Regions from separate parts of the Priestia sp. 10L35 genome, predicted to be linked through region 1. Evidence: riboswitches for the same ligand, from Rfam matches in the RefSeq annotation. Region 1 holds a riboswitch; the other holds the start of a gene.
The links. A riboswitch is a leader RNA that binds a small molecule or an ion and turns the genes downstream of it on or off. The one in region 1 is predicted to bind FMN.
Positions count from the first base shown of each region.

Region 1 (10,242 bases):
CAAGAGTACGAACAACCACTGGTTTGCCTTCCATACGTTCAAGAACTGTTTTATAAGAAGTAAACTGCTCTTCTTCCGTCGGAAGATCTTCGCGGCCCATATATAAGAATTCTGTACGATAAAGGCCAACGCCTTCGCCGCCGTTTTCTAATACGCCTTTTACATCTTCTGGTGTACCAATGTTAGCTGCAAGTTCAACGTGATGATCATCAGCTGAAACCGTTTTTTCATTTACAAGCTTAGCCCACTCAGCTTTTTGTTCTGCATACTCAGCGGCTTTTTTCTCGTAAGCTTTTACCGTTTCTTCGCTTGGATCAACGATAACTTCGCCATCTAAACCATCAACAATTACTAATACGCCGTTTTGAATGTCTTCCATAACTGTTTTTGCACCTACAACAGCTGGGATCTCCATGGAACGCGCCATAATTGCTGAGTGAGAAGTACGTCCGCCAATATCTGTTGTAAATCCTTTTACGAACTTACGATTTAACTGTGCTGTATCAGACGGCGTTAAATCTTCTGCGATAATGACAACTTCTTCTGCGATTAAGCTTGGATTTGAAACGTTTACACCTAAAAGATGAGCTAATACACGTTTTGTTACATCACGGATATCAGCAGCACGTTCTTTCATATATTCGTTGTCCATTGACTCAAACATATTAATGAACATTGCCGCTACTTCATCAAGTGCATGTTCAGCGTTTACATTTTCATTTGTAATTTTATCTTTAATTGGATTAATAAGTTCAGGATCGCTTAGAACTAATAAGTGAGCTTCAAAGATTTCTGCTTTGTCATCTCCAAGTTCTTTACGAGCATGCTCTCTAATAATTTCAAGTTCTGATTTCGACTTTTCTAGCGCAGCTTCTAGACGTGCTACTTCTGCTTCAACTTCAGTTACTGATTTTTTTTCAACGGTTAATTCTGGATTTTCTAGACGAAATGCTTTAGCAATAGCAATGCCGCTAGAAGCGGCAATGCCTTGAATTTCCTTTGTCATTATTCGCCTAATCCTTCTTTGCTCATTGTATCTTCAAGAGCAGCAAGTGCATCTGCTTCGTCAGAACCTTCTGCAGAGATAGTGATTGTAGCGCCTTTTTGAATACCTAAAGACATAACGCCCATGATTGATTTTAAGTTTACAGTTTTACCGTTGAATTCTAAGTTGATATCAGAATCAAATTTGCTTGCTGCTTGTACTAAAGTTGTTGCTGGACGTGCGTGAATTCCTGAGTCTGCTGTTACTGTAAATGTTTTTTGTGCCATGTTAAATCAATCTCCTTTTTACTTTGAAATGTTAATAATATTTGCTTCTTGTTGAGAAACTTGGCCCTGCTTTAAGATATCAATTTTTTCATCAGCTTGTAAATTCGTGAAAATGATCGGCGTAATCGTCGATGGCGCATTTTCTTTTACAAAGTCTAAATCAATTTTCAATAGAGGCTGTCCTTTTTTCACTTCATCGCCTTGGGCAACTAAAGCTTCAAAACCTTCGCCTTTTAAATTAACTGTATCAATACCAACGTGAATTAAAATTTCACGTCCAGTCGTTGATTCAATACCTAAAGCATGTTTCGTCGGGAATAAGTTTACTATTTTTCCGTCCACTGGTGCAACTACTGTGCCTGTTTTCGGAATAATCGCAAAACCGTCACCCATTAATTTTTGTGAAAATACCTGATCTGGTACTTCCGATAAAGGTACCAATTCTCCCTCAATCGGTGAAACAATATCATTACCATTATCGCTTCCTACTTCAGATGTTGCAACAGGTTTTTCAATTGTTTTTGTCTCTTCTTTTGTGACAACCGGTGTTTTGCCATTCATAATGTCTTGAATTTGACCTTTTAACGTGTCAGATTTCGGACCGAAAATAGCTTGAATATTGTTACCAACTTCAAGAACACCAGCTGCTCCAAGTTTTTTCAAGCGGTTTTTATCAACATTACCCACATCATCTACTGATACACGCAAACGCGTAATACAAGCATCTAAATGTGTAATGTTTTCTTTACCGCCAAGTGCTGCTAAAACATTTGTTGGAAGCTCTGCTGCTTCTACTTTTACATCTTCTTCTCCTTCTTCTTTATCTTCACGACCCGGTGTTTTTAAGTTAAATTTACGGATTGCAAAGCGGAAACCGAAGTAGTAAATAACTGCTAGAACTAAACCTACTGGAATAACTAGCCACCATGCTGTACGGTTTTGCATAACTCCAAATAGAACGTAATCGATAACCCCACCTGAGAATGTCATACCGATTTTAACATTTAATAATTGCATAACCATAAATGATAAACCAGCAAATACTGCGTGAATTGCAAATAGTACTGGTGCTACGAATAAGAATGAGAACTCAAGCGGCTCTGTAATACCCGTTAAGAAAGATGTTAAAGCAGCTGAACCCATGATACCAGCTACATATTTTTTGTTTTCAGGACGAGCTTCGTGATAAATCGCAAGAGCTGCTGCTGGCAATCCGAACATCATGAACGGGAATTTACCAACTTGGAATGTTCCTGCTGTTAAAGGCACGCCATCTGCTAATTGAGCAAAGAAAATCTTTTGGTCACCGTGAATATGTTGACCTGCTTTATTAACGTAATCACCAAACTCAAACCAGAACGGAGAGTAGAATATGTGATGAAGTCCAAATGGAATTAATGAACGTTCAATCAATCCAAATACAAAAGCTGATAAAGTTGGGTTTGCATCAATCATGTTAGTAGAGAAAGCATTTAATCCGCTTTGAATTGGCGGCCAAATGAAAATCATAATAACACCTAAAACAATTGAAAATACCCCAGTAATGATTGGTACAAATCGTTTTCCCGCAAAGAACCCTAAATAAGATGGTAATTCAATATTGAAATAACGATTATACATGGATGAAGCTAAAATACCTACTATGATACCCCCGAATACACCTGTAGCTAACGTAGGAATTCCCAAGATGCTAGTGTAAGCTGGATTGGCACCCATTTTGTCAGGATCTAGTTGTCCTGTAGCAACTAAGATTGTGCTCATCGTTTTGTTCATAATTAAGTAGCCTACGATTGCAGCAATACCTGCTACACCGTCACCACCAGCTAAACCAACGGCAACACCAACGGCAAACAATAGCGATAAGTTGTCAAATACAATTTGACCCGCTTGCGACAAAACATTTGAAACCAATTGAACCCAGTCTGCACCAAGTGCCGGTACTGCATCCAACAATGTAGGGTTTTGAAGCGCTGTCCCTACTCCAAGTAAAATCCCTGCTGCCGGTAAAATCGCAACCGGTAACATAAGCGCTTTTCCGACTTTTTGTAATACTCCAAAAAGTTTTTTAAACATGGCGCTTACCTCCTTTTATATATTTAGTGTGCAACAAGCTATTTATTTGATACGTGAATCATTAACGCGCTTTCATAAAACGCTTTCTTTAACTAGAAAACTCCTTACATCTCCTGGTGTCCTGAAGCCTAAGCTTTAAATGATTGCGCTTTCTTATAACAAAAAAAGGCATGAGGAAAAAGAAACGATAAATGGATACACTCATCCAATTACACATCGCTTCATTTCTCACTCATGCCTGATCGTATCAGTAACACGTATTGAAATGATTTTATAAATCCGTTTTTGTTATAAGTCGCTGCAGATGCATCGTTAAATAAACTGCTTCTGCTTCATACACAGGTAAATGTAACGCTTGCTGCATTACTTTTATCACTTTCCAAGACACATTGTAACACAGAGGATATTCTTCTTTCAATAGCAAAGCAATTTTTTTTGGCTCTTCTATTTTTTCTCCTGTTTTTACTCGATCAATCGCAAAATGCAAATGACGAATCAATCTCATATAGTGCACAGATTCTTTGTCTACCTGCAGATGAAGCGATTCTTCAATCACATTAATAATCGTTTGAATAAGCTGCGAGTCTTGATTCACTTCCAGCAGGTTTTTTTCAGTCAGCGCACTGTGGATATGAAGTGCAATAAAACCAATTTCTCCTACTGGAAGCTGCACGCCTATTTTGCGACTAATAATTTCTACCACTTCAGATGCGATCGTATATTCCTCTGGATATAAAGCTTTGGTTTCAAGTAAAAATGGATTTTTAAGCCCCATTCCCTGCTGAAAACGTTTTATCGCAAACGCGATATGGTCCGTCAATGAAATGTGTATATGCTCGTTCAAAGGAATGTTAACACGCTTTTGAATGTGCGTTACAATATCATTCATCATTTCAATCACGTCTTCATCCACTTGCGCTAAAAGCTGCTTGTACTGTTCTTGCTCTTCTTCACTCTTTAACAAAAACATTTTCTCCACGGCTTTTGCATCGATTTCATCGCCTTTTTTCTTATTGAACCCTATTCCTTTCCCAATTAGCACAACTTCATCATAGGTAAGGTGTTTAGCAATTAATACATTATTATTAAGTACCTTTTCTACAAAAAAGGACTCTTTCACGAATCCTTCACTCCCCTGTTTCGGCTTTCTATTATTTGCTTTCCTATCTTACAAATAATACGCATAACCGTCAATTCATTTTTCTTTGTTTCAAATATTATTGAACTAAACTATTTGAGTTACGTATTATCTTAGTAGTTCTTTACTGGAAACGCAACGTCTTTTTTGCTCGTCCCATAACAATTTTTCATAATAAAGTTTTGAAGCATAACGCTCAGAATGAATACACCCGCTTGTAAAAGCGTAAAAAGAACAAGTGAAGTGGTAATAGATACCAGCAACACCCCATAGTGAATCAGCAAAATATCTACTATACGCAGCCCCGCTATAATCATTCCAGCTCCAACAAAAAATTCTTTGGCTACACTCCAAACGAGGAGAATTGTAACAATACAAACGTAAATCATCGTTGCATTTACGGAATCATGAGTAGCGGACGCAAACCATCCCGTATAAAACCAATTATTATGAAAATATGCTAACAGCATAAACATAATAGTAGAAGTAATGGCGAGCGTTCCGAGAAAAAATGTAGCGTAATGCACAAATGTCATATACCGTTCTGTTAGCCATACATACCAAATCTTTGAAATGCTAAAGCCTATAGTCATTAAAACGCCTGTATAAACTGTTTTCCACCAGTGATGTGTATAAATATCCCAGTGTAAAAATAATTCTTCAATCCCCATAAACATAGCTGAAATGAATAAAATATAGCGAAATTTTAATTGATAAGCAGCTACCACCATAGCCATGATGGGAAAAGCAAACGCTTGAGAAGTTAAGGACCCAAACAAATTATCAAAATATTCATTGGTCATAAAATCAGGATCGTAATCGTAACTTTCAAACAACACAAATACAATATATTCTAGTACATAAGCCATTCCAATGATAAAAAAAAGCAAAACGACTAGCTTTTTATCTTTTTTACGTATGAATACTGTAAGCAAAACGGCTGTGCTGATAATAATCAATGCAAAAAAAGCAGTATAATGAGGCATAGACGTCTCCCTGTTACGACCTAATTATTACTTAGAGTAAGACGTTTTAGCCAAATTATACATAGCTAGCTTCTATTCAAAAGAGCTTGAGACAAAACTACATCAATCCAATCTAAAGGCGAACAAACGGGATACATGAGACAGTATAGATCGCTTTCTACACTGCAGTTGATTTCCGTGCAAGACTTCGCTTTCCGCGGGCGGCCGCTGAGCCTCCTCGTTGCCTACGCTTCTGCGGGGGCACACTTCTTCCGCTTTCCCGCAGAAGTCTTCGCCTGACCTTTTAATCTACATCTAGAAGCCACTACATACCTGAAACCTGCGTTCACCCTACCAATGAAAAAATCCGAACGACTCATCGTTCGGATCTTCCTTCAACTAACATACTTTTGTTTCAGCCTCTTTTAACTCTTCAGCTTATAAAAACTGGAATGGTATCTATTATCCTTCAATCATTTTTGAAAGGTTAGCCATTTCGATAGCTGATGCTGCAGCTTCCCATCCTTTATTTCCTGCTTTTGTTCCTGCACGTTCAATTGCTTGCTCAATTGTTTCAGTTGTTAATACACCAAAGATAATTGGCACGCCTGTTTGTAAGCTTTGAGATGCAACGCCTTTTGCTACTTCATTACATACAAAATCAAAGTGTGGAGTAGCTCCTCGAATAACGGTTCCTAGCGTAATCACTGCATCATATTTTTTAGATTCAGCTAATTTTTTGGCGATTAATGGGATTTCATAAGCGCCCGGCACCCAAGCCACGTCTACGTCTTCATCAGCTACGCCGTGACGTTTGAGCGCATCTTCTGCTCCACTAAGTAAACGGCCTGTAATAAATTCATTAAAACGCCCTACCACGATTCCGATTTTTAATCCTGTGCCTACTAAATTTCCTTCATATAAATGATTCATCTTTTGTTCCTCCTGCTAGTATTAATATATAGTTATTTACATTTCTTTTCATGAATTAGCTTCATTTGTTATAACGAAAAAAAGTGTAAAATTATAAATGTAATAAATGACCTAATTTTTTAGCTTTTGTATCTAAGTATTTTTTATTGGCATCCACTGCCGGCATTTGAAGAGGCACTCGCTCGATCACTTCAAGGTCGTAGCCTTTTAGCCCAGTAATTTTACGAGGGTTATTCGTTAAAAGCTTCATTTGTTTGACTCCAAGGTCTTTTAAGATTTGAGCACCGATTCCATACTCTCGTAAATCTGCAGCAAACCCGAGTTTTTCATTCGCTTCTACGGTATCGTATCCTTCTTCCTGCAGCTTATATGCTCTTAGCTTATTTAGTAAGCCAATACCTCTGCCCTCTTGACGCATATACAGCAGAATGCCGCGTCCTTCTTCTTCAATTTGCGTAAGAGCTGCGTGAAGCTGAGGACCGCAGTCGCAGCGTTCAGAACCAAACACATCTCCAGTCAAACACTCAGAGTGAACGCGAACAAGAACGGGGCTATTATGATCAATATCACCTTTGATAAGAGCCACATGTTCTTTATTATCAAGTTTATTTGTATATCCTACAGCTTTAAACTCACCAAATGCCGTAGGTAAGCTCACTTCTACTTCACGGCTAATAAGCTGGTCATGTTTGCGGCGGTAGGCAATCAAATCTTTTATTGTAATCATTTTTAAATCAAATTGCTCTGCAATTTTTGTTAAATCCGGTACACGTGCCATTGTTCCATCTTCATTCATAATTTCACAAATAACACCCGCAGGCTTTCCTCCTGCTAATACTGCTAAATCAACAGCAGCCTCTGTATGACCTGCACGCTGCAGAACGCCCCCGTCTTTTGCAATCAATGGGAAAATATGTCCTGGGCGTTGAAAATCACTTGCTACCGTCGCTTCATTTACAAGAGCCATAACGGTAGCAGAACGTTCATATGCACTGATACCTGTTGTACTTGAAATATGATCAATACTTACTGTAAATGCTGTGCCATGTACATCCGTATTGTTCGCTACCATCGGGTGAAGATTCAATTTATGGGCAATTTCTTCATTAACAGGTGTACAAATTAATCCTCTTCCATGAGTAGCCATAAAGTTAATAACCTCAGGCGTCGTTTTTTCGGCTAATGCAATAAAATCTCCTTCGTTTTCTCGATCTTCATCATCGCATACAATAACCACTTTTCCCTTTTTTAACTCTTCAATGGCTTCTTCTACTTTATGAAACATCTCTTTCACCTCACTGTTAATTTGTAAAACCATGCTGCTGCAATAAATCCTTCATGTTACCTGAACGATTCGAGGCGCCAGGAGTTGACTTATTTGTCATCATCTGATGCATATATTTAGCTAACATATCGCATTCAATATTCACCTTGTCTCCTCGCTGTTTGTCTCCAACGACTGTGTGAAGCACCGTATGAGGAATAAGAGAAATAGTAAATGATTGGTTGCTGACATCAAAAATAGTAAGACTTGTTCCGTCTACGGAAACAGATCCTTTTAACATCATAAATTCACGAAGTTCAGGATCGACTTGAATTTCATAATAAAAAGCATTTCCTTTACGTGTTTTGCTTACAATAGTTCCAATTCCATCAACGTGTCCGCTAACGAAATGCCCTCCAAACCGGCCATTTGCAGCCATCGCCCGCTCTAAGTTAACACGTGATCCAACGGTTAGAAGCTGAAGGGTACTTGCTTTAATCGTCTCCGGCATGACGTCGACCGTAAATTCATTTTGAGAGTAAGCCGTTACGGTTAAACAAACGCCGTTAACTGAAATACTGTCTCCTAAGTTCACATCTTCTAACACGGTCTTCGCATCAATCGTAAGAACAATTGCTTCTGTAGCCTTTTGAATACGTTTTATTTTTCCAATTTCTTCAATAATACCTGTGAACATTTTCTTCACCTGCTTTGGCGCTATTCCAACTTCTTATACCGTTTTGAAATAGCAGCTGCTTTTTTTTCATATTTATCTTTCCCCCAACCACTGAAAATAAAAAAGCCCCTTGAACAAATGTCCAAGGGGTCGGCTGAGCTGAATCAGTTTTATCTATGCAAAATTCCGCTAATTGTATACGAAATAAACAGTTATATTTTGTGTACAAAAACAAGGGTAGCTTTAAAAAAGGCAAGCGTGCCCCTTATTAATTCAACACAAAAAACAACTGTGCTTCCTGATCCTTCTCCCATCCAGACTTTTACTGTCGGCTCTAGATTTTAACTAGATCCACCGCTAACATACATCGTATGAAAACGGGTCACGGGCTTAAAAGCATACGCTTTATCACCGCCGGTTGGGACTTACACCCGACCCCGAAGGATAATATATTCGACTGCTATAGTCTTATTTGTTTTACATTATAGCAAAGTAAAATCGACTTGTCACATCATTTAACTTCGTTTTTTCACATCTATTCTTTAAAATCCAGCTTTTAGCTTATTTTTTCTTTTTTAATACATAGCATCCATACAAAAGCTAGTCCAATATAGCCAAATATCGGATACAAAAACTCAAGAAGCTGGGCATATCCGAATTGCCCAATAATAAAGCAAGCCAAGATAATAAACGCAAAAGCTTGTTTGTCATTGAGGGGAAGAAATGACTGAAGCTGCTTAGCGATGCCAAATACATTTCCAATCAATGTAGTAAAAATCTCGCCCAACACAACTACCGTAAATAAAACATTCACCCACGCTGAGATATTTTTAACAACGGCACTCATCGGAATATCAAGTTGAAATGAATAAGGCAAATTGGAAAGGGCAAGATGAGTAGAAACAAGCATAAACGTAAGTACACATCCTCCTATTAAGGCCCCTTTTGTAATCACGCTCCTATCTTTCACCGAGCTTCCTAATGGGACCAAAACGGCCTGAGCCAAAGCTAGATTCAGGGAAATATATAAAAAGGGACTAACCGCCCACTTCCACTGCGTGACGAGCGTTAAATCCGGCTTCGTTTGAATCAGTGAGAAATAGCTGATATTCGGCATAAAGATGATAAAAGCAAATGAAAGCATCATCGGCACAACAAGAGAATTAACCATTAAAATACCGTTAATTCCTTTTGCGATAAATATATAAGTTAAAACAATTGTAAAAATCATCCCAACAGGAGGCCACAGCCCAAACTGTTCTTTTCCTATTGCTCCCGTACTCGCTAGCATGACTGAAGTTACTCCAAATAAAATGACAATCATTACACCGTTTACCACTTTTCCAAGCACATCACCAAATAAATATGTATTAAGCTGCTGATAAGAAGAAGCCCCAATTGCGTGCGAAAGCAGCATCATTTTTGAACCTAGCCAAATAAAAAACAAGCCGCTGACCAAAATTCCGACCATTCCAAGTTCCCCGTACTGTGTAAAAAATTGAACGATTTCCTTGCCTGTTGCAAAACCGGCTCCTACAACGGTGCCTACATACGTAGCAGCAACCTGCAGCGTGAGTTTCCACCTTTTCATGCCCATCACCCTTCTACCCTTCATAGTTCACTATATGTAGAAACGATAAAAAAAAGACGAGCCTTTTTACATGTAAATCTACGCATATCCCAGTGCTTGTGCCTTTTGGTTTATTTTTTTCATTTTCTTTTTGTATTTCTCACAAAAAACTCCTTAACCCCTAACATAACAGTCATTTTCAAACAAAATATACGGATATTTCCCCTTTAGCTTTTAAATTTTCCTCAATATTTGCTGGAAATTCACAATTTACTGTTGTATAATTTCTAAAAATCAGATAAATTATTAAATAAGTATTCTTTCTATTTAAAAAAATATGTTTCAATTATA
Region 1 is NZ_JBFTKA010000004.1:257,027-267,268, forward strand. It holds gene ptsP (phosphoenolpyruvate--protein phosphotransferase) at 1-1,006, opposite strand, end outside; gene AC1DEF_RS16930 (phosphocarrier protein HPr) at 1,006-1,272, opposite strand; gene ptsG (glucose-specific PTS transporter subunit IIBC) at 1,291-3,345, opposite strand; gene glcT (glucose PTS transporter transcription antiterminator GlcT) at 3,617-4,465, opposite strand; gene AC1DEF_RS16945 (hypothetical protein) at 4,597-5,469, opposite strand; gene ribH (6,7-dimethyl-8-ribityllumazine synthase) at 5,911-6,381, opposite strand; gene AC1DEF_RS16955 (bifunctional 3,4-dihydroxy-2-butanone-4-phosphate synthase/GTP cyclohydrolase II) at 6,473-7,666, opposite strand; gene ribE (riboflavin synthase) at 7,683-8,342, opposite strand; FMN riboswitch at 8,620-8,770, opposite strand; gene AC1DEF_RS16965 (YkvI family membrane protein) at 8,878-9,912, opposite strand.

Region 2 (22,499 bases), on a different contig from region 1:
CCAAGCCGCAGCAATCGCAACAATTCTCAAGCTCTGATTTTCCCGTTTCATCGAAATAGCCAAGCAGCACGTGACGACGGCATTCTTTTGTCTTAATAAACCCCTTCATCGCACGATACTTGTCATGTTTGTTTCGAAGACGTTTATTTACAGCTGCAACAATCGTTTCATGCAGCGATGCAGGAATTTTCCAGGGTTCAACATGTTCATTTTTCACTACATTTTCTCTGTACAAATAATAACGAATAAATCGCCAATGTGTTTCTTGAACACCTACTGTATAGAGAAAGTGAGACTCTACTTGTTTTAAAGGAATGGCCTGATCATGGTTTCGTAAATACGACAAGCAGTATAAGATAGTATCTGAAGAAGGAAGCTCAATTTCAAGTAAAGAATGAGCAAAATCATCGTCTCCTTCAGCATAAAGCAAGATCGCAATACTGTTTCGCTGATCGCGTCCACTTCTTCCAATTTCCTGTACATATGCTTCTAGCTGCGTAGGTGTATGAAAATGAATAACAAAGCGAACATTCGATTTGTTAACCCCCATTCCAAATGCACTTGTGCAGCAAATGATATCAAGCTGATTTTCTAAAAATTGCTGTTGAACAAGCATTCTTTCATTCGGTTCCATTCCCCCATGGTAATACTGCACTCGCTGTATCCCATTTTCCTTTAGAAGCTGTGTTAACGCTTCTGTCCAAGATCGGCTGGAACAATAGATAATTCCCGGACCTTGCAGTTCACTAACGTACATCAGTAATTTCTCTTTTTTTTCTTCAATACTTGCAACAAAATCAACTTTCATCGCAATATTACTTCGATTCATGGAATAGATGTGCTCGTTGACAGCAGGAAGCGATAAGTAGCGCTTAATATCTTCCACTACTTCCCTAGTCGCAGTTCCCGTTAGTGCTAGACATAGTGGACTGCCAAGTTCCTTCCATATATCTCCTAGCTGTAGATAATCTAAACGAAAATCATGTCCCCACTGAGAAATACAATGCGCCTCGTCCACAACAAAAAGGCCTACCTTTGCCTGCTTTAATGCTTCTACTACAACAGCATTTTGCAAAATTTCAGGAGATGCATAAATAAAACGATAAAAAGCTAAATTTTTTAGCGCTCGTTGTTTTTCTTCTTGTTGTAGGAAACTATTTAAGGCAATAACTCGCTTTTCTCCGCTTGCCTTTAGTTGTTGAACTTGATCTTCCATCAGTGAAATTAAAGGAGATACAATCAGCACCGGTCGGTTCAACAAATAAGCTGGGAGCTGATAGCACAATGATTTTCCTGTTCCTGTAGGAAGAACCGCTAACACATTATGACCGGTTAAAATATCTTGAATAATCTCTTTTTGTCCTAGTCGAAATTGGCTATAGCCAAATTGTTTCTGTAGAAGTTGTTCTATCTTCACATCAAACACCACTTTTTTTATTATCAGGTAAAATGTTTTGCTAATACGAGACGAATCTGAAAATAGGTAACGTCGTCTTTTACTTCTTCTTTTATCATCTTTAATTTATTTGTACGCAAACCTTCAAAGGCTGAGATAATTTTTTCCTGCTGCTTAGGCGATACGTATGCATCGATTGAAAAAGATGGAACAAACAGAGCTAATTCTGCAATATGGTCTTCAATTGTACTTTCTTTTAAACGCCTTATATAAGCAATTTCTTCAAGCGTCTTGCCTTTTTGAAGCCAGCTATACGTTTTTAACGTCGAGCTTGTCAAAGGCAATTCTAAATATAGATCACGTAAAAAAGAAGACAGTACATGAAAGCTTTCATTATTTTTACTTACTTTTTCAATGATATGGTGAATAACGCCTAAAAGTTGAATATGAACATAATGCTCATCGAGTTCATATTGATATGCTAACTGATTTTTTGTAAAGCCTACTCTTTGGTATCCAGTCAGCTGCAAAACAAAAAGAGACGCGTCCCGTTCCGTGCAGCCTTTCAAGCACGTTCGGAGCTCTTCGAATAGCTCGGCGGCTAACTCTTGACGCGTTTGCTTTTGAGACATAATATACGTTTTGACCCATTGAATGACCTCAGCATTTTTGGAAATGGGTAAAAACCCTTTTTGAAAATACTGTAGGTTTGATAAGGTCTGAATGAACAAAGTGATTCTTGCTAAAAATAATTGAGTACTGCTTGCGAATTTCCATCCGTCTAAAGCTGGATGAAAGGGTCGAGCCGTCAGTTCATCTTCAAGGCGTGCTTGTCCCTTATCTGTCATCACATACTTTTGATTTTCAGTTTCTTCAATATACTGCTGTTCTTTTAAATATGCAACGCAGGTTTCAAAAGACCGTTTATCTAAGTAAACAAATGACTGAAAAAGAAACGAAATTCCAAAAATTTTTCCGTCTTGAATCGTTTGAGCTGACTTTTTACCTGTTAATAAATGATAAATACCATAGGCGGTTCGCTCACCTTTTAACTGTTTTATACAAAATAAAATGCTAACTTGAATATAATTCAAAGGTGTCAACTTCCTTTCTCATTCATTGTACCAAAAGTGACCAATAGCATGTGAGATAAAGGCTTTTTAGCTCTTTCCTTTATGTATTAAAACGTTTGGGTAAGTGAAGAAACCTTGATTTGATAAGCATTCTCAGTGACTTTTCTATTGAAAAGTTTTATAAATCATTTTACAATGAATAAGGAGAAATTTCACTCTTGATTCGCGAAGAGATTATATAATGAGAAATTTTCGAACACTTTACAGGAGGTCTTGTTATGCCAAAATATACAATTGTTGATAAAGATACTTGCATCGCATGCGGCGCTTGCGGAGCAGCAGCACCAGACATTTATGATTATGATGATGAAGGTATTGCATTCGTAACACTAGATGATAACCAAGGTGTAGTAGAAATTCCAGAAGATCTAGAAGATGATATGATGGATGCAATGGAAGGCTGCCCTACGGATTCAATTCGCGTAGCGGATGAAAAATTCGAAGGCGATGCTAATAAATTCGAATAAGTATTGAGCAAACCTGTAGTGTACATGCTGCAGGTTTTTTTATATATAAAAATCGCTCTCCCCGGGAGAGCGATTGAATTAAACAGCAATGCGACGCGTGATCCATTGCTTCATTTTTGAAAACAATAAGACAAAGATAACCCCTGTTGCTGCTCCTTTTATTAAGTTAAACGGCAAAATACCTGCAACGATATATTGACGTGCTTGTTCACTAGACATTTCTGGCGATTGCAAGAAGATTGTATACGCTGGTAAGAAGACATAATAATTTAAGACAGCCATGAGTACCGTCATTACCACCGTACCCGTAACCAAACCTATCGTTACGCCTTTAGCCGTTTTAAATCGGTTGAACATGTATGATACAGGAAGAACGAACAGTAAACCAGCCACAAAGTTAGCCACTTGACCAACTGGAACCCCTGTAGCACTTCCTTGAATTAAATAATTCAATAAATTTTTTATTCCTTCTACTATAACAGCAGCCATCGGTCCAAATACAAGTGCTGCTACGAGTGCAGGAATTTCGCTAAAATCAATTGTTAAAAACGGAGGTAATCCAGGAATTGGAAAATTAATCATCATTAAAATATAAGCAATACTACTTAGCATTCCTAGTATGACCAGCTTTTGAGTTTTCTTACTTTGTTGCATCTTGCCTCTCTCCTTCTTTGTGATCCACTCTTCAAAGAAGAAAGGTTCAACTTTATATCCCCACGCAAAAACCTCCCAACAAATGATTCGTTGAGAGGAGACATGGCAGGCATATTTAATAAACGTTCATCACATTAAGTTTTGAACGCTGAACCTCCACCTTCTCCCATCCAGACTGTACTGTCGGCTTTGGAATTTCACCAAATCTGCTCGTATGTATTACATATAAGCTCGCGGGCTCAAAACAATTTGTTTTTTACCGCCGGTCGGGAATTTCACCCTGCCCCGAAGATAGACCAATATTTAATTATGAATTTATTATATGTTATCTCGAATTAAAAGTAAATAAAGAAGTTTTTTAATTCCTATTAAATTGATGTATTTTATAAACTTCATTACTGTTTTATATGTAAAATAAGGAAATAAGTGCATAACCAACAGCATTATGACATATTTATAGTTTCAATTTTACGTTTATAATTGTGTATTTGATAACTAATCGTAAAGTTTGAAAAATACAATTGACAGAATTTTTTTAACATGGTAAATTATCAAATATTTGATGATAGTAAAATCCAAGGGAGATGTTCACGTCATGTATAATGTATTAGTAGCTGATTCAATTAGCAATGAAGGTCTTGCTCCACTACTTGAAGCTCCTCATGTGAATCTTACGCGAAAAAAAGTTGAAGAAGTTGAGAATGATTTGCATACGTACGATGCGCTTTTAGTACGGAGTGCTACGACGGTTACAGAGGATTTGCTGGCAAAAATGCCGAATTTAAAAATTGTTGCTCGCGCTGGAGTAGGTGTCGATAATATTGATATTGAAGCCTCAACCAAACGAGGGGTTGTCGTTATTAACGCGCCGAACGGAAATACCATTTCAACGGCGGAACATACATTTGCTATGATGGCTAGCTTGTTTCGGCATATTCCCCAAGGAAATGCTTCAGTCAAAGCGCGCGAATGGAACCGCTCAGCATTTGTTGGAACAGAGCTTAATCGCAAACACCTGGGCATTATCGGATTTGGACGAATTGGCTCAGAGCTTGCCAAACGCGCAAAAGCCTTCAATATGAGCGTTCACGTTTACGATCCTTTTTTAACCTCTTCCCGAGCTGAAAAGCTAGGCGTAGAACTATTATCCCTGGATGAATTACTAGCAGCAGCGGATGTTATTACCGTGCACACTCCGCTTACCAAAGAAACAAAGGGATTGCTCAATCATGACACGTTAGCCAAAACAAAGAAGGGCGTGTTTTTATTAAACTGCGCACGCGGCGGGATCATTGATGAAAAAGCCTTAGTTCATTATTTAGAAATTGGCCATGTTCAAGGTGCAGCTATTGACGTATTTGAAGTTGAGCCGCCGATTGATAACCCTTTGTTACATTTTGATCAAGTTATTACAACTCCCCATTTAGGAGCTTCTACAAAAGAAGCCCAGCTTAACGTTGCTGAAGACGTGGCACATGACGTTTTGCGTTTTCTAGAAGGTAATCCTGTAAGCTCATCCATTAATTTACCGACGCTTTCTAAAGAAGTTTTTGAAAAAATTCAGCCGTTTACGAGCCTTACTAAACAAATAGGAGCTATTTTATCTCAATGCATGCGAGAACCTGTTCAGCATATCTCTATCTCCTACGGAGGTACAGTGACGGATTTGGAAACCACTTATATTACACGGAGCTTATTATCAGGCTTTTTGACTCATCGTATCGACTCACCTGTTAACGAAGTCAATGCTTCTATGATTGCCAAAGAACGGGGAATTACATTTGGTGAAAAAACATCGGAAGATACGCAAGGATATTCCAATATGATTGACGTTACCGTAACAGGCGAACAGCGTACATTTACCATTACGGGCACCTATATAGCAGGGTATGGACCTCGAATTGTTAATATTGATTCGTTTGATATTGATTTTTATCCGGAAGGACACCTTCTTTATATCCGTCACAGTGATCAGCCCGGAGTTATTGGAAATGTAGGGAAAGTACTTGGAGATTTACGTATTAACATTGCTACCATGCAAGTGGGCCGTAAGCAAAAAGGCGGAGAAGCCATTATGATGCTTACGTTTGATAAGCTTTTAGATGATTCTGTCATCTCTTCGTTAAAACAAACAAGCGAAATTGTGACCATACAGCGTATTGAATTGTGAAATTGAAAAAAAGAGCCTGAGCGGCTCTTTTTTTATGGACTTATTTTTAACACTTGTCCTGTATTTAACATCGTATTTTCTAAATGATTCCACTTTCTTAGCTGATCCATATCTACTTCATATTTGACTGCGAGCTCAGATAATGTATCTCCTTGATGGATAAGAATACAGTTATCAGAAGTCTGATGTAACTGCTGAAAAACCGTGGCAGCTAAATCGCTTTTTACGTATGCCGATAGTTTTTGCTTGTCCAATTTGGCAAGTGGGTTTACTGCATTGGTTTTATCCGGATTCCAACTTCCTTGATGAACTTCAAAATGCAAATGTGCACCTGAAGAGCGCCCTGTATTGCCAACTCGTCCAATGTTTTGACCAGCGGCTACACGATTTCCTTCTGCAACAAAACGTTCCTCTAGATGAGCATAAACCGTTTCATATCCATTTGTTTGTTTGATAAAAACAACCTGTCCATATGTATTTGAATAATAAGAGCGGCTCACCACTCCTTTTGCGACAGCATACACCTGTTTACCAACAGGTGCTGCTATATCAATTCCAAAGTGTTTGGCGTGACGTGAACCAAATATATCAGTTAAGACTCCTTCAACCGGCCACTCCCACTGCTTCTCTTCTGCTTTTACCATTTGCCCGCCCAAAAATAAAAGACCTATACACAATCCCATTACTAATACAACCAATATTCTTCTTAACACGTCAATCATGAAGAAAGAACCTCCTATGTAGATCATTGCACACAAAACATACTATATGCCAATTCTTTCTCTTTTAGACTTGTTTATAGAAAAAATAAAGAGATGTGATTCTCCACTGAATCACATCTCTTTGTTATTCTTATTATTTCAGCCGAACAAACTGTTATTTAGCATATGTTTACTTTGGCAGTTTGATGAAGAAAGTTGTTCCTTCATTTAATTCACTTTCAACCGCAATGATCCCTTGATGTGCCTCCACGATATTTTTGGCGATTGCAAGCCCAAGACCAGTTCCTGACTTCCCTCTCGTTCTGGCTTTATCCGCTTTATAAAATCGTTCAAATACAAATGGAAGATCTTCTTTCGGAATGCCTGCTCCTGTATCTTGAACAGAAAGATGGATTTCGGATTGACTTTTATCAAGATGCAGCTTTACTTCTCCGTAGTCATCCGTATGACGAATAGCATTATCAATTAAGTTTGTCAGCACTTGTTCCATACGGTCTGAATCAATCATCGCTTCAAATTCATCTTCTACTTTTCCATTAAGAGACAGTTTAATATGTTTTTCTTTAGCTAACCCTTGAAACTTACGCAAAACACGTTCTGTAAATTCAACCATTGCTACAGATTCTAAGTGAAGCTGCACATGTCCCGCTTCCATTCGCGCCAAATCTAAAAGTTCATTTACAAGCCGGCCCATACGGAGTGATTCATCATAAATCACCTGTGCAATTTCTTTCTTTTCTTCATCCGTACTTGCAATATCGTCAATAATAGCTTCACTATAACCTTGAAGCATAGAAATAGGTGTACGCAATTCATGAGACACGTTTGCAATAAAATCTTTTCTCGATTTATCAAGTTTACGCTCTTCAGACATATCCCGTAGTACGGCTACAGCACCGCGAATTTTCGTTTGATTATAGAGCGGTGACATTAAAATGACCCACGTTTTCCCTTGGATTTTCAATTCTGCACTTCGCTCCGTTTCAGTCTCTACTACCGTTTGAAACAAATGGACAACGTTTGCTGGAAGCTCAGGCACCTGCTGATTGTTGACATCCTGCTCGTAATACCAAGTCTGAAGAAAATGCTCCGCTGGGGGATTGGTAATTAAAATCGACCCGTCTCTACTAAACGTAATAACACCGTCTGCCATACTGCTTAAAATACTTGAAAGCTGCTCTTTTTCCTGATTAAGCGCATTGAGGTTAAACTTTAACTGCCTGCCCATTTGATTAAAAGCAATCGCTAACTCTCCAATTTCATCGTGAGTTAAAATAGGTACTTTTGTATCAAAGTTGCCTTTTGTTACTTCAAATGCCGCCTGCCTCATTTTTCTAAGAGGCGCTGTAATTCGAGTGGATAAGAAAAAAGCAAAGATAGTAGTTAAAATAATAGCAATACCTGCAGCCAATAAAATGAACTTAGTCGTATATTGAGCGGGTTCTTCAATTTCAGAAAGAGATTGATACAAATAAACGCCGCCTGTCGGTTTGTTATCTTTCATTAAAGGTACACCGACAACAAACATTAAAGGTTCATCACTCGTGTCTTTCTTTGTGGTCATGTACATTTTTTCCCGTATTACTTTACCTTTTTCAACCACTTGATTTAGCTGATCGTTTTGTTTAACAATGGCCGAAATAGCTTTCTTATTTTCTTTATCAGGATGTGTGGAATGCCAATAAAAATCTTTGTCTTGAACAATAACTACACTTGCTTGGTCTGCAAGTTCACGAGCAATGGATAGTCCTAGTTTTTCATCGTCCGTTTCCTGCACAATGGTAGAGATTTTAGCAGCCGTTTTAGTTAAACGGTTTTCTGCATCTACAACATGATAATTTTCAAAAAACTGAAGCAATAAAATAGTCAAAATAAATAAAACAAGCGTGACGAGCAATAGGATAGTAAACCATAGTTTACCAACTACACTTCTCCAAAACATCAGTTATTTTCAACCTCAAATTTATACCCTACTCCCCATACGGTTACAATCATTTTCGCCGCTTGGGACGATACACGATTTAACTTTTCACGCAAACGCTTGACGTGCGTATCTACCGTACGAAGATCTCCAAAGAAATCATAATGCCATACTTCACGCAGCAGCTGCTCTCTGTCATATACTTTATCTGGCGTTTTTGCAAGATAGCATAATAATTCATATTCTTTTGGAGTTAAGTTAACTTCTTTTCCGTCTGCTGTAACGCGATGTGCATCATTATCAATCGTTAAGTGATCAAAGACAATAAGATTTTTCACGCTCGTTTCTGGTTGAATAAACGTTGCTTGAGAAGAACGTCGAAGCAGTGCTTTTACGCGAAGAACCACTTCTCTTGGGCTAAACGGCTTAACGATATAATCATCTGTGCCTACTTCAAACCCTTGGACTCTGTTTACTTCTTCCCCTTTAGCTGTAAGCATGATAATAGGAGTTGCTTTTTTCTCCCGAATTTGTTTACAAACCTCAATACCATCTATGCCGGGCATCATTAAATCTAATACAATCAAATCATAATCTATGTGTAACGCTTTTTCGATTGCTTCATGCCCATCGGCTGCTTCTTCAATGATGTATCCTTCTTTTTCTAAGTACATTTTTAACAATCGTCTAATGCGATCTTCATCGTCTACTAGCAGTAACCTTTGTTCGTTTTGCATGTATTTTCAACCTCCTAGTCTTAGTGTACAAAAAAAAACCGGCGAGTTCTACTTATGATACCCAAACAATGTGACAATTCGTGAACACCTTTACGAAAAACAGCTTTTTTTACCAAAAAGAGGCTGAGACGCAACGAAATCCATGCAATCTACAGCTGAATAAATAAAATAAAGAAGCTAGTAGGGATCGCTTGTTCCACGGCTATAAGCACCTACATACACGAAACTTGCGTTCACCATCTCAATGAAAAAATCCGAACGAATGAGATTCTCCATCAAGAATCTCATTCGTTCGGATCTTCCTTCAACTAAAATATCTTTGTTTCAGCCTCTATTCTATTTTTAAAGGTTACGCATATGAATGTAAACCTGCAATAATTAGGTTCACAGCCACTAAGTTGAACATAATGATGGCAAATCCGCCAACTGCAAGCCAAGCTGATTTTTCACCGTGCCACCCTTTAGACAGCCGAAGATGAAGAAAAGCAGCGTAAAATAAAAATGTGATCAGCGCCCACACCTCTTTAGGGTCCCACCCCCAAAAGCGCGTCCAGGCCATCTGAGCCCAAATCATAGCAAAAATAAGTGCTCCTAGTGTAAAAATAGGAAACCCAATTGCCACTGCTCTGTAGCTTACTTCATCAAGCAAGTCGCTGTTTACCTGCTTCACAAGCGGCTGCAGCGCGGCTCCAATTCGCTTCCGTAAAATGAAACGAATCAGCCAATATAAGACAAAGCCGCCGCCTAACGACCAAATAACCGTATTTAATTTTTTAGCATTGATAATAGCGGGCATATCAATAAGCGGCTGTATATCGTTCCCGGCTGTCCACTCACTTTGATGCGGCCCCACTAGCGGAACCATATGATATACGACTTGCTCTTGTTCTCCACTTTTATTAATCCAATTAAATGATGACTCGTAGTGAGCCGCATTAAAAGCCAGCGTCACCGCTACAAACCCAAGCGTACTAATAAGCGTATACAGGATGAATTCCAGCCAAAATGCTTTTTTATTTCGCTTGGATTGGTCAATCGTTTTGATTAAATAAATCAATCCTGCAACAAAGCTAATGGAAAGCACGGCTTCACCCGTAGCTGCGGTTGTAACGTGAATATGCAGCCAATTCGTTTGAAGAGCCGGTATCAGCGGCGTAATTTCAGTTGGAAACATGCTTGCATAAGCAATGATCAAAAGAGCCACCGGCAATGCAAACAATCCAAGCATGCTAAGACGATAAATAAAGTAAATAACAATAAATGCGCCAACAAGCATCATGCCAAAAAACGTCGTAAATTCAAATAAATTACTAACAGGAGCGTGGCCTGATGCAATCCACCTTGTAATAAAGTAGCCAATCTGTGCAATAAAGCCGATGATGGTAACCGCAATTCCAAACGTTGCCCACTTTGTTTTCTTTTGAGCTGCTCGCTTATCTCGAATAGCTCCTCCGAAAAAAAAGGTTGCAACTAAATAAGCAATAAACGCCACATACAGTAAATTACTACTTATACTCGCGTAATCCATGCTTTTTCCTCCTATTTTGTTTCTTTATCATTTTGGTCCTTCAGCTGTGTAAGGGATGTTGATTCTAATAAACCATTTAGTTCTTTTTTTAGCCCATACCAGTTTTTATTTGTATGTGCGGCCAACCATATCTCATTATTGACTTTTTGAATCCACATGCGGCGATGATTCCAATACATCCCTTGAACCACACCAATCATAAAGATGGCTCCGCCAATTCCTAAAAACCAAAGCGTATAGTCTCTGCGAACGGTTAATCCCGTTACATTTTTCGTTTCCACACCAGCAAAGGTCATTTTATAATCGTTATTTCCTAGCGGCTCCAAGTTCTCTCTAATTCCAACAAAAGCAACTTCCCCTTTTTTATGCTGAGGGGTAATCATTTTAAATACAAAAGCGGGATTGTTAGGTACTCTGGTCTTTGTATTTGGATTTCCTTCATCATCAAAGAAAAAGTCTGGAAAGTAACTCATGAGCTTGACTTTATATCCGTTTTTTAGATCATATGTTTCTTTTGGATTATGTAAATCTACTGTAAGTGAACCAACGTTTCTATTTTCATTTTTATCTGTTAAATGGAAAGACATAGAGCTAAACTCATTTAACTTGAAGTCCACTTGGTACATGGCATATCCTTCAAACTTAAGCGGCTGATTCACACGAATCTCTGAATCTTTTATTTTTTTTAATTTTGGATCTGCTCCCGGTATAAGCTTTCCTTCGCGCTTATACAAACTAACATCCGCTTCATATTTTTTGGCTACTTTATTATTCCCTGCACGATCAATTGCTTCTTGAAACACGGCGCTTTCGCTATCTTTATCATACGTTTCAACAGTAAAACGATGGTTTTTCAAAAAATATTCTCCGTTCGTCCCAGGAATAACTTTTGTTTCACCTTCACGGATCCAAAGAACTTCATCTATATACATACCTGGTACAAACCTAAGCATAGCACCTAGTAAAAAGATAATGAGACCGATATGATTAACGTATGGACCCCATCTTGAGAAGCGTCCTTTTTCAGCCAGCAGATTGCCGTTTTCTTCACGAATAGAGTATCTTCTTTTTTTAAGCATACTTTTTACATGTTCATAATCTTGATCGGTCCACGATGATGAAGTGCTATATAAACGCTGTCTTTTTAAGAAGTTTGGATGTTTTGTTACACTCTGCTTTTTTAGAGCTCGGTACAAAGGCACTACTCGATCTAAACTGCAAATGACTAACGACATTCCTAAAGCAGCAATTAAAAGCAAGTACCACCACGATTCGTAGAGATGATGAAAACCTAACTTATAATAAAGCTCTCCTGTCCATCCATATTCCTTTTGGTAATACTCATCTGCTGTCACATTAGGAGGTATGTAAGCTTCTTGAGGATAAATGGTTCCGACTGCAGACGCAACAAGCGTCACAATAATGATCCAAATACCTACTTTTACAGAAGAGAAAAAGTTCCATATTTTATCGATAACTGTTTTATTGTACGTTTGCGATCGCCTTGCGCTTCCTTCATAACGCATATCTACTAATTTATCAGTTGTTTCTTCTGCAATCGGCTTACCACAGGCTTCACACAAAATCGTACCATGCGGGTTAACGTGTCCACATTCACATTTTACGTGTTTCATTGTCAACACTCCCTATGGTTTAATTTCTTCCATATATTCTTTTATTTTAGATTCTTCCAATCCCCCAATAAAACTGTCTACAATCTTTCCGTTTTTATCAATTAAAAATGTAGTCGGCAGAGGATCTATTCCGTATGCACCCAATACTTGTGAATCTTTATCCATCAAAATCGGAAAAGATAGCTCATACTGTTTAGCAAATTGCTCTACTGCTATATTCGTTTCTGCAACGTTAACAGCTAGAATTTCGACACCTTGCTTTTTATATGATGCATACTGCTTTTCCATAGCCGGCATCTCTTGTTTACAGGGCTTGCACCATGTTCCCCAAAAATTCAAAAAAACTCCTTTGCCTTTGTAATCTGATAGCTGATGAGTTTCTCCATTAACATCTCTTAATATAAAGTCAGGTGCCTTATCTCCTACTGATACCTTTTGTTTATCAGCAAAAAATTGAGCATAAAGGGTATATCCAACCGCGCACAGCAAAACTGCCAATATAACTGTTCGAATAATCAAGCGCTTTTTTTTCATGGCACGAACTCCTTTTAACCGCTTTCAATACACTTTTTTCTACCATTATATCATTTTTGTGGTAGTGGCTTTCCAATAATATTTCGACGTTTCTGTGAAGTCTTCCTCTCATTCTACAAGTTCGACATTTTTTCAAAAAACCTTGCTTGTTTTTCTAATTCACGACATTTTTCATAAAAAAAACAGGTAAGTGAAAATTACTTACCTGTTTGAGACATTGAATATAATTGTTTGACTTCATGCGCTGTAAGCTCACGAGCTTCTCCTGCATTTAATCCGCGTAAATCTAAAGGTCCGTAGCGTTCACGTTTTAATTTTAAGACAGAATGCCCAATTGCATCGAACATGCGACGTACTTGACGATTTTTCCCTTCATGAATCGTCAATTCCACAATCGCCGTCTGCTTGCTTTTATCAATAGAAAGAACTTTTGCACGAGCTGGTGCTGTTTTTCCGTCCTCTAGCATCACACCGCGCTGCAGCTGTCTGATTTTTTCACGACTTGGAATTCCTTTAATTTTAGCCACATACACTTTGTCCACTTCAAATTTAGGGTGCATTAGCTGATTAGCAAATTCACCGTCGTTTGTTAAAAGAAGTAAACCCGACGTATCATAGTCTAGACGTCCAATTGGATAAATTCTTTCTTCTACATGTGGAAAGAAGTCAACGACTGTTTTTCTTCCCTTGTCGTCGTTAGCAGCTGAAATTACGCCTCTTGGTTTGTATAACATAAAATAAACGGGCGCTTCGCTTTCTACAGGCACTTCGTCTACTTCAATTTTATCGTTAGGACCTACTTTCGTGCCCAATTCTCTTACAACTTTTCCATTTACTTTCACTCGGCCTTGGCCGATTAATTCTTCAGCTTTACGTCTTGATGCTACACCTGCGTGAGCAATCACTTTTTGTAATCGTTCCATTAACACTTCACCTCTTGTAACATCTTACTTGTTTACGAAGTAATACACAAGTGTATTTGCCACTCAGAGGTAGAATTTTCGATTTCTTACCGGCCAAACACAAGGATTACAATGACAACTGAGGCAATAATTCCTACCAAATCTGCCAGTAAACCAACCTTCAGCGCATCTCCCATTTTTTTAATGCCAACCGCTCCGAAATAAACCGTTAAAATATAAAATGTGGTATCTGTACTTCCCTGCATGGTCGATGCCAAACGACCGATAAAAGAATCAGGTCCGTATGTAGAAATTAGATCCGTCGTGATACCAAGAGCAGCCGTTCCAGATATCGGTTTGATAAGAGCTAAAGGTACAATTTCAGCCGGAACGCCGACTGCTTGCAGCATAGGTTTTAAAACAGATAAGAAAAAATCAAGCGCTCCTGAAGCTCGAAAAATAGAGATGCTCACTAACATGCCGACTAAGTAAGGAATGATGGAAAAAGCAATTTGTAATCCATCTTTCCCTCCCTCTACAAACTTTTCATACGTAGGAATTTTTTTATAGGTTCCATAAAGTAAAATGCATCCTACAATAAGAGGAATAAACATCAATGATACTTGATTAAGCATAGTCATTTTCGTTTTCCTCCTTTTCGTGTACGTCGATAATAAAAGAAGCGATCAATGATGATAGCTCCTATCGTAGCTACAACAGTTGCTAAAAGCGTGGTACCGACAATTTCAGTAGGATTAGCCGAGTTATACGTAATCCGAATGGCAATAACTGTGGTTGGTATAAGTGTTAAACTGGTTGTGTTAAGTGCTAAAAGTGTGATCATAGAACGGCTTGCTTCGTCTCTATCGCCGTTTAGCTTTTTAAGCTGCTCCATCGCTTTAATGCCAAGAGGAGTTGCCGCATTCCCGAGCCCAAACATATTCGCCATCATATTGGACAATATGTACCCTAAGGCCGGATGATCTTTTGGAACATCAGGGAAAAGTCTTGTAATGATGGGTCGAAACAGTTTCGCTAACTTGTCGAGAAGCCCTGCACTTTGAGCAATATTCATCATCCCTAACCAAAAGACAAGGACGCTGATTAACCCAATGCTGATGGTCACTGCTTCGCCTGCTCCTTGAAAAATTGCTTTGTTTACATCACCGATTTTTCCATTTATAATCGCAAAAACAATTCCGATAATGGTCAGCAGCATCCAAATAATATTAACCATCTGTTTTGGCTCCAGACTGAATAAACATTAATCGCTTCACTTTATCAAAAAAACCTTTTTGCTGCTCGGACTGCTTTTCGAAATAAATTGGAACACTGTCAATCGTCTCTCCACTTCTATAAATATCGAGCTTTCCTACCACATTTGGAACTTCCCCTGTTTCTTTCCACTGCTTTTTAGGCTGAATTAACGTTGTTTTTACTTCTACAGAGCTTTGTTCTTTCTTTGTGAGCGGATAGACGACATTTCGTTTAATATACAACTGATCTTTATAGAAAGAATCCTTTATATCTACCAATTCTCCTTTTGCAGCTAAACTGGTCATATCATATTTATCAAATGCATTTTCATACATGGAAATGTGATCGTTCCAATCATCTGGAGCATTAATCGTTACGGCAATTAAGTCCATTCCATCTTTTGTAGCAGTTGTCACAAGCGTTCGTTTTGCTAATTTTGTATACCCTGTTTTTCCGCCAGTACAGTATGCATATAGTGTTGTCAGCAGTTTATTTTTGTTTTTCCACACTCGATCCCATTTCTCTTCAGGATGCTTCATTCGATAGACTTTTGTTCCTGAAATCTCTTTAAAAATTTTATTATTCATTGCATAGCGCATGAGCAGAGCCATATCGTGCGCAGTTGAGCGATGATTTTCATGATCGTCTAATCCATGCGGATTTTGAAATGTTGTGTTTGTCATGCCAATTTCTTCTGCTTTTTTATTCATCAAATAAACAAATCCATCTTCGCTTCCTCCAACGGCTTCTGCGATAGCTACAGCAGCATCATTACCTGAACGAAGCATCAAGCCATATACTAAATCTTTTAATTTTATTTTTTCACCTTCAACTAAATACACAGAAGAACCTTCAACACCAACTGCGCTGTGGCTCACGGTAACTGTTTTATTTATTTTGCCAGATTCAATCGCCAGTATTGCTGTCATAATTTTTGTAATGCTAGCAATTCGGCTAACTTGATCTGCATTTTTAGCATATAACACTCTCCCTGATTTCTGTTCCATCAAAATAGCACTATGAGCACTTACGCTCCCCGCTGCAGATGATATGGAAGGCCAACCGCTGAGACATAGCAATACAATAAATAGATAGATGATACTTTTTTTGCTTCTTTTCATGTCATCCCCGTCCCTCTACCTGTTTGTACAAGTTTATGCTCGTCTTTTTTGGTTATGAATGAAAAGATTTGTCCATACAAAAAAGAACATAGAAAAAACTCTATGTTCTTTTACATTTTCACTTCATTTCTTGAAACGATTGAAAAAACAAATCTGCTTCTTGATCGGTTCCTTCTTGTAATAAATCTTCTGGAAGCGGCGGCAGCTCTTCGATACTTTTAAGGCCAAAATAGCCTAAAAATTCTTTTGTCGTTCCGTATAAGATGGCCCGCCCTGCGCCTTCCGCTCGTCCCACTTCCTTTAATAAAACTTTTCCAATTAAAGTTTGAAGAGGTCTTTCCGTTTTCACTCCGCGAATCTCTTCGATTTCAGCTCTTGTAATTGGCTGCTTATACGCTACAATAGCTAACGTTTCAAGCGCTGCTTGTGATAATGATTGATTAGCGGGAGCTTCTACGAGCTTCTCAATATATGGTGCATAGTCTTTTTTTGTGACAAGCTGATAGGACCCTCCTATTTCAACAAGTGTAACTCCTCTGAACTTACACTCTTGCTCTAAGCTCTCCAAAGCACCTTGAATGTCTTCATGAGGCTTTTCTATAATCTCAGCTAACCGGCTAATGGATAGACCTTCATCACCAGAAACGAAAAGTAAGCTCTCAATAATAGCCTGTAGATTTTTCGTTGTCATTCCTCTTCATTCCTTTCTCGATACGATACATAAAGCTCATCTAGATTGTGCTGCTGTTCCACAACGATTTCATTTTCTTTCATTAATTCCAGCACAGCTAAAAACGTTACAACAATATGATCACGCTCTTGATAAGGAAACAGCTGATAAAAACTTTTTTTCCCTTTAAACACTTTTAATTCATTCACAATTTCACTCATGCGCTTGTCAATTGGAATGTCTTGCCTTGCTATTTTCGTCTGCATAGGCTTTTTATTTTGCTTTCGTTTCATCAACTTTTGAAAAGCACTTAGCATATCATACAGTGATATATCCAATCCTTCATCCTGAAGCTGCGTACGTTCTTCTGCATTTATTTGCACATTACTTGGAGGTTTTGTATACACATGACTTTGGTCTTCTTCCAGCTTTTGAAGCTCTACAGCCGCTTCTTTAAACTTTCGATATTCAATTAAGCGCTGCATCAATTCTTCACGCGGATCTTCTTCATCGACCATTTCAATTTCATCCATATCTTCTTCATACGTAGGCAGAAGCATTTTACTTTTAATTTGAAGCAAAGTTGCTGCCATGACTAGATATTCACTGGCAACGTCTAGCTGAAGCTCATTCATTGTATGTATAAACATCATATATTGCTCAGTAATTGTCGCTACTGGGATATCGTAAATATCAATTTCAAATCGGTTAATCAAATGCAGAAGAAGATCTAAAGGTCCTTCAAACGCATCTACTTTTACACTATACTCCACTTTTATCTCACCAACACTTTTCAATTGCTTATCATTTCTGCTGCTTTATATAACGTTACTATCATTAGTATAGAGGATTATAGACACATGTCCAATACAAATTAACGTAAAAATAGGTCATTTGCCCATACAAAAAGTTTAAACATACATATGATGTCAAGGTAATAAGATTTTGAAATGGCTGAAGGAGGAACTCGCATGGGTGAAAAATCTTGTGGATACGGTAGCGGTTTCGCTTTAATTGTTGTACTGTTTATTTTATTAATTATTGTTGGTTGTTCTTGCTTACGCTTCTAACCACACATATTGAATAAAAACAAACGTGTTCGCCATACCTTGAGCACGTTTGTCTCTTTAAAGGCACCGCGCTGATGAATAGCTAATTTTTGTGATACACTACATATAGAGCCTTACCAGGAGGGAACAAGATTGTATTCACAAGCCTATATTGATTATTTAGTTCATTTTCATGGCGACCGGGATTACTTTGAATGTCATGAACTGCTAGAAGAACACTGGAAAAAAGACCAAAGAGGACACCGCAATATTATTTGGGTTGGCCTTATTCAAATTGCTGTTTCACTCTATCATCATCGACGCCAAAATTTCGCTGGAGCCAAAAGAACGATGCAAAAGACGCTGGCAATTTTAACGAAGGAAGAAGAAAATATTGCACAGCTTGGACTTAATTATCCTTCACTGCTTAAACTTCTTCGCAAACAATTAGCTTTAATCGATACCTATCAGCCATATAAAAGTATTAACTTGCCCATTGAAGATCCAGCATTATTACGAGCTTGCAAACAAAGAAGCACTGATAAACAGCTTGTCTGGTTATCAGCTTCTAATCTGCAAAATGATGCGATTGTTCATCGTCACAGCACGCGAGATCGGTCAGATGTGATTGCGGAAAGGCAAGCGAACTTATTGGCAAAACAAAACAACAGGTAGCTTCTAGCTACCTGTTGTTTTATGATGACTAAGATGTGAAAGAAGCTTTCACACCTTACCTAATCATGCTTTTTTTATTCATCCGCCTGACACTTTTCATAAAACGGAGCGATAATTTCACTCGGCTTAATTTGTGCAGTCGTATACATTTCTTTAAGAGCTTTAATCATTTTTTTGCCAATGCCCTGTTGGCGGTGTGAAGGGTTTACACTGACGTGTTGAACCTCAATCAAACTTTTATCGAGCATGGAAATGCCAACAATCCCAATAATATCTTCTTCTTGCTTCCAAAGATACAGCTGCCAATGTTCGTTTTGCTCATATTCTTTCATCGTTTGTTGAAGTTTTTTTAAATCTTTTTCCGTAGGTACAAACGATAGAAGACCCATGGCAATTTTTTCATAGTTTCGTTTATAGCGAATAAGCATACGATTCTCCCTCGTCCTCAAACTTTCCTACAAATTAATGCGCTGCGTTTTTTACTGCTTTTATCATACAAAATTTATAAGTAAATAGCAATATTACACAAAAGCTTGTCCTATGTCATGCGTGTATGAGAAACCTAATCTATTACGCTTTTTGAGCTGTTGCGCGAAGAAAAAACGCCGTAACCCCCTGTAAAAGGTTGTTATGACGTTTTATTAGCTAATATCCATTTATAGCAGTATGCTCTTATTCTTCCCAGACTTTTACTTCTTTCATTACGTCGCCATTTTTCATTTTTAACACTGTATCAAGTCCTTCTGTTACTTTTCCAAATACAGTGTGAACACCGTTCAAATGAGGCTGTGGCTCATGAACAAGAAAGAACTGACTGCCGCCTGTGTCTTTACCAGCATGTGCCATTGATAGAGAACCCGCTTCGTGTTTGTGAGGGTTTCCTTCTGTTTCACATTTAATTGAGTAGCCAGGGCCGCCAGCACCTGTACCAGTTGGGTCTCCTCCTTGAGAAACAAATCCAGGGATAACGCGGTGGAACGTTACGCCATTGTAGAATCCTTCATTAGCTAACTTTTCAAAGTTTTCTACTGTTCCTGGTGCTTCGTTCGGAAATAAATCGATTAGAATTTTTTCGCCATTTTCCATTAGAATACTTGCTTTTTTCATATAAATGACCTCCAATATATGTATTAGTACCGCTATAGGCTCTGTTTTCCCTATCAAAGCGGCAAAACGTAAAAATTGTAAGTGCCACCTAGAGTAGAACACTTACATTTATAAACTCACTCTATTCTACTACAAACAAGCTCATGAATTCAATGAATGCACTTTTTCACTTTCTTCTCGTAGGGCTCTAAATAAAAAATAGTAGTTGTGAGATGAAACTTTTTATAGTATCATCCGTCTAATACAGTGATGGAGATACATAGATTTCATTTCATATAGAAATCTACGCCTCTAGACTGATTTATGGGAAAATGATGAATTGACTCTGTTACTTCAGACCTGCCCGTATTATAATAGGGCAAGTATGGGATTAAAGGAGGAAAAAGGTTTGAAATTAACGATAAAAGCAATGATGGTGACATTAGGTCTTCTTCTATTCCTAACCGCACCCTTAAAAAGTTTTGCAGATGCTGCTCCGGGCGATGTTATTATTACATTAGGTCAGGACTTAACCAGCTCTCAGAAGCAACAGGTATTAAATGACCTTGATGCGCCAAGCAATGCTCAAACAGTAACCGTGACAAACCAAGAAGAGCATGAATATTTAGGTGACTTTATTCCAAAGGCTACTATTGGATCTCGTGCTATTTCATCTTCTAGTATTACCCTTGGTTCAAAAGATTCAGGTTTAAGCGTATCAACTCAAAATATTAATGGTATTACAGACGACATGTATATTAATGCTTTGATGACCGCCGGCGTTAAAGATGCAAAAATCCAGATTACCGCTCCATTTGAAGTATCTGGTACAGCTGCTTTAACAGGTATTATGAAAGCATATGAAGTTCAAACAGATCAAAAAATCCCAGAAGAAGTAAAAAAAGCAGCCAATGAAGAGATGGTCCAGACATCTGAGCTTGGTGAAAAAATCGGTAAAGAAAAAGCAGCGCAGTTTATGGCAACGATTAAAGAAGAAATTGCCAAAGAAAATCCTCAAACAAAGGACGATTTACGCACGTTAATTCAGCGAGTGGCTGATGATTTAGGTATTAAATTAACAGATTCAGAGCTTAATACACTTGTTGATTTTTTCAATCGTTTAAAAGATATGAACATCGATTGGAATCAAGTAAAAGACCAACTTTCTGCGACAAAGGAAAAAGTAACAACATTTCTTCAGTCAGAAGAAGGCCAATCATTTCTTGATAAATTAAAGCAATTCTTTGTTGATATTATTAATGCTATTAAATCGTTATTCTCATAAAAAAAAGAGCCTCTTGAACAAGAGGCTCTTTTTTTTACGTTAATCACTCGTTACTTTTTTACCGTCACCTTGTATTTCACGTCATTTTTTACAATATCTTCATACGTTTCGCGTTTTACGACTAGCTGTGCTTCTCCATCTTCCACGAACACGACAGCTGGCTTTGGCAAACGGTTATAGTGACTTGCCATAGAATAACCGTATGCGCCTGTACAAAACATCGCTAATAAATCATCTGGGTTTGCTTTTGGAAGGTGTACATCCCACATCAGCATATCCCCCGATTCGCAGCACTTACCCGCAATAGATACAAGCTCATCACTCTCATCATTCATTCGATTGGCAATGACCGCTTCATATTTCGCTTGATACAGCGCAGGACGGATATTGTCGTTCATTCCTCCGTCAATGGCTACATATTCACGTACATTAGGTACATGCTTACGAGAACCAATTGAATACAGAGTCGTTCCAGCATCTCCTACAAGAGAGCGGCCGGGCTCAATCCAAATTTCAGGGATTTCTACCTCTAACTGTTTAGACTGCTTTTTGACCTCTTCTATAATAACTTCCACATACTGCGAAACAGGAATAGGCTGATCTTCTTCCGTATAACGAATGCCAAAGCCGCCGCCTAAATTTAATACTTGCGGAACAAATTCTATACGTTGTTTCCACTCTTTCATTTTTGCAAAAAGCTTTTGAGTCGCCATAATAAATCCGGTTGTTTCAAAAATTTGAGATCCTATATGACAGTGAATACCTAAAAGTTCTAGCCCCTTGCTATTTTGCACAAGACGCACAGCTTCGTCTGCTTGACCGTTTTGAAGATCAAACCCAAACTTCGAGTCTTCCTGCCCTGTCAAGATATAATCATGTGTATGAGCTTCAATTCCGGGTGTTAATCTGAGAAGAACAGGCATCTTTTTTGGATACTGTTCCGTTATTTCCTGAAGCAATGCAATTTCATAAAAATTATCAACTACAATGCATCCTACATCTTCTTTGATGGCCATTTCTAGTTCTGCTCGGCTTTTATTGTTTCCATGAAAATGAATCCGTTCTTTCGGAAAGTCAGCTGCTAAAGCCGTATACAGTTCTCCTCCCGAAACAACGTCTAACGAAAGACCTTCTTCATGAACGACTTGGAGCATGGCAATTGTAGAAAAAGCTTTGCTTGCATAAGCGACCTGTGCTTTTACCCCATGCTTTTCAAATGTTTCTTTAAATCCTCTAGCACGCTGCCGAATTAAAGCCACGTCATATACGTAAAGGGGTGTCCCAAAATTTGATGCTAATTCAAGCGTATCAACTCCACCAATTTCAAGATGGCCCTGTTTATTTATGCGACTTGTTCCGTGTAAAAACATGTTTAGACCCCGTTCCTGTGTATAGTGTAAAAAAGACAGTTAACGGCAATTCGCTGCTAACTGTCTAAATATTTATTATTTTCCATATTTAAAACAAATCTATCACATCTTCATACAGGTTTCAACCACCTATTTTGTTTAAGGTTTTGCAGGCTGGCGGTCTTTATCCTGCGGATGCACAATACTAG
Region 2 is NZ_JBFTKA010000001.1:503,688-526,186, reverse strand. It holds gene AC1DEF_RS02715 (RecQ family ATP-dependent DNA helicase) at 1-1,417, opposite strand, end outside; gene AC1DEF_RS02710 (YpbB family protein) at 1,441-2,490, opposite strand; gene AC1DEF_RS02705 (ferredoxin) at 2,748-2,996, shown strand; gene AC1DEF_RS02700 (ECF transporter S component) at 3,075-3,650, opposite strand; FMN riboswitch at 3,805-3,947, opposite strand; gene serA (phosphoglycerate dehydrogenase) at 4,246-5,820, shown strand; gene AC1DEF_RS02690 (peptidoglycan DD-metalloendopeptidase family protein) at 5,853-6,542, opposite strand; gene AC1DEF_RS02685 (ATP-binding protein) at 6,712-8,484, opposite strand; gene AC1DEF_RS02680 (response regulator transcription factor) at 8,484-9,200, opposite strand; gene ccsB (c-type cytochrome biogenesis protein CcsB) at 9,550-10,728, opposite strand; gene resB (cytochrome c biogenesis protein ResB) at 10,740-12,362, opposite strand; gene resA (thiol-disulfide oxidoreductase ResA) at 12,375-12,896, opposite strand; gene AC1DEF_RS02660 (pseudouridine synthase) at 13,094-13,819, opposite strand; gene AC1DEF_RS02655 (spore maturation protein) at 13,906-14,439, opposite strand; gene AC1DEF_RS02650 (nucleoside recognition domain-containing protein) at 14,436-15,035, opposite strand; gene AC1DEF_RS02645 (D-alanyl-D-alanine carboxypeptidase family protein) at 15,028-16,176, opposite strand; gene scpB (SMC-Scp complex subunit ScpB) at 16,295-16,867, opposite strand; gene AC1DEF_RS02635 (segregation/condensation protein A) at 16,864-17,619, opposite strand; gene AC1DEF_RS02630 (YjcZ family sporulation protein) at 17,818-17,916, shown strand; gene AC1DEF_RS02625 (DUF309 domain-containing protein) at 18,049-18,570, shown strand; gene AC1DEF_RS02620 (GNAT family N-acetyltransferase) at 18,645-18,998, opposite strand; gene AC1DEF_RS02615 (peptidylprolyl isomerase) at 19,243-19,677, opposite strand; gene AC1DEF_RS02610 (DUF1002 domain-containing protein) at 20,066-20,941, shown strand; gene lysA (diaminopimelate decarboxylase) at 20,992-22,311, opposite strand; gene AC1DEF_RS02600 (spore germination protein) at 22,450-22,499, opposite strand, start outside.
Region 2: it holds a riboswitch for FMN, as region 1 does, so the genes downstream of both, AC1DEF_RS02700 (ECF transporter S component) here and ribE (riboflavin synthase) in region 1, are expected to answer to the same signal.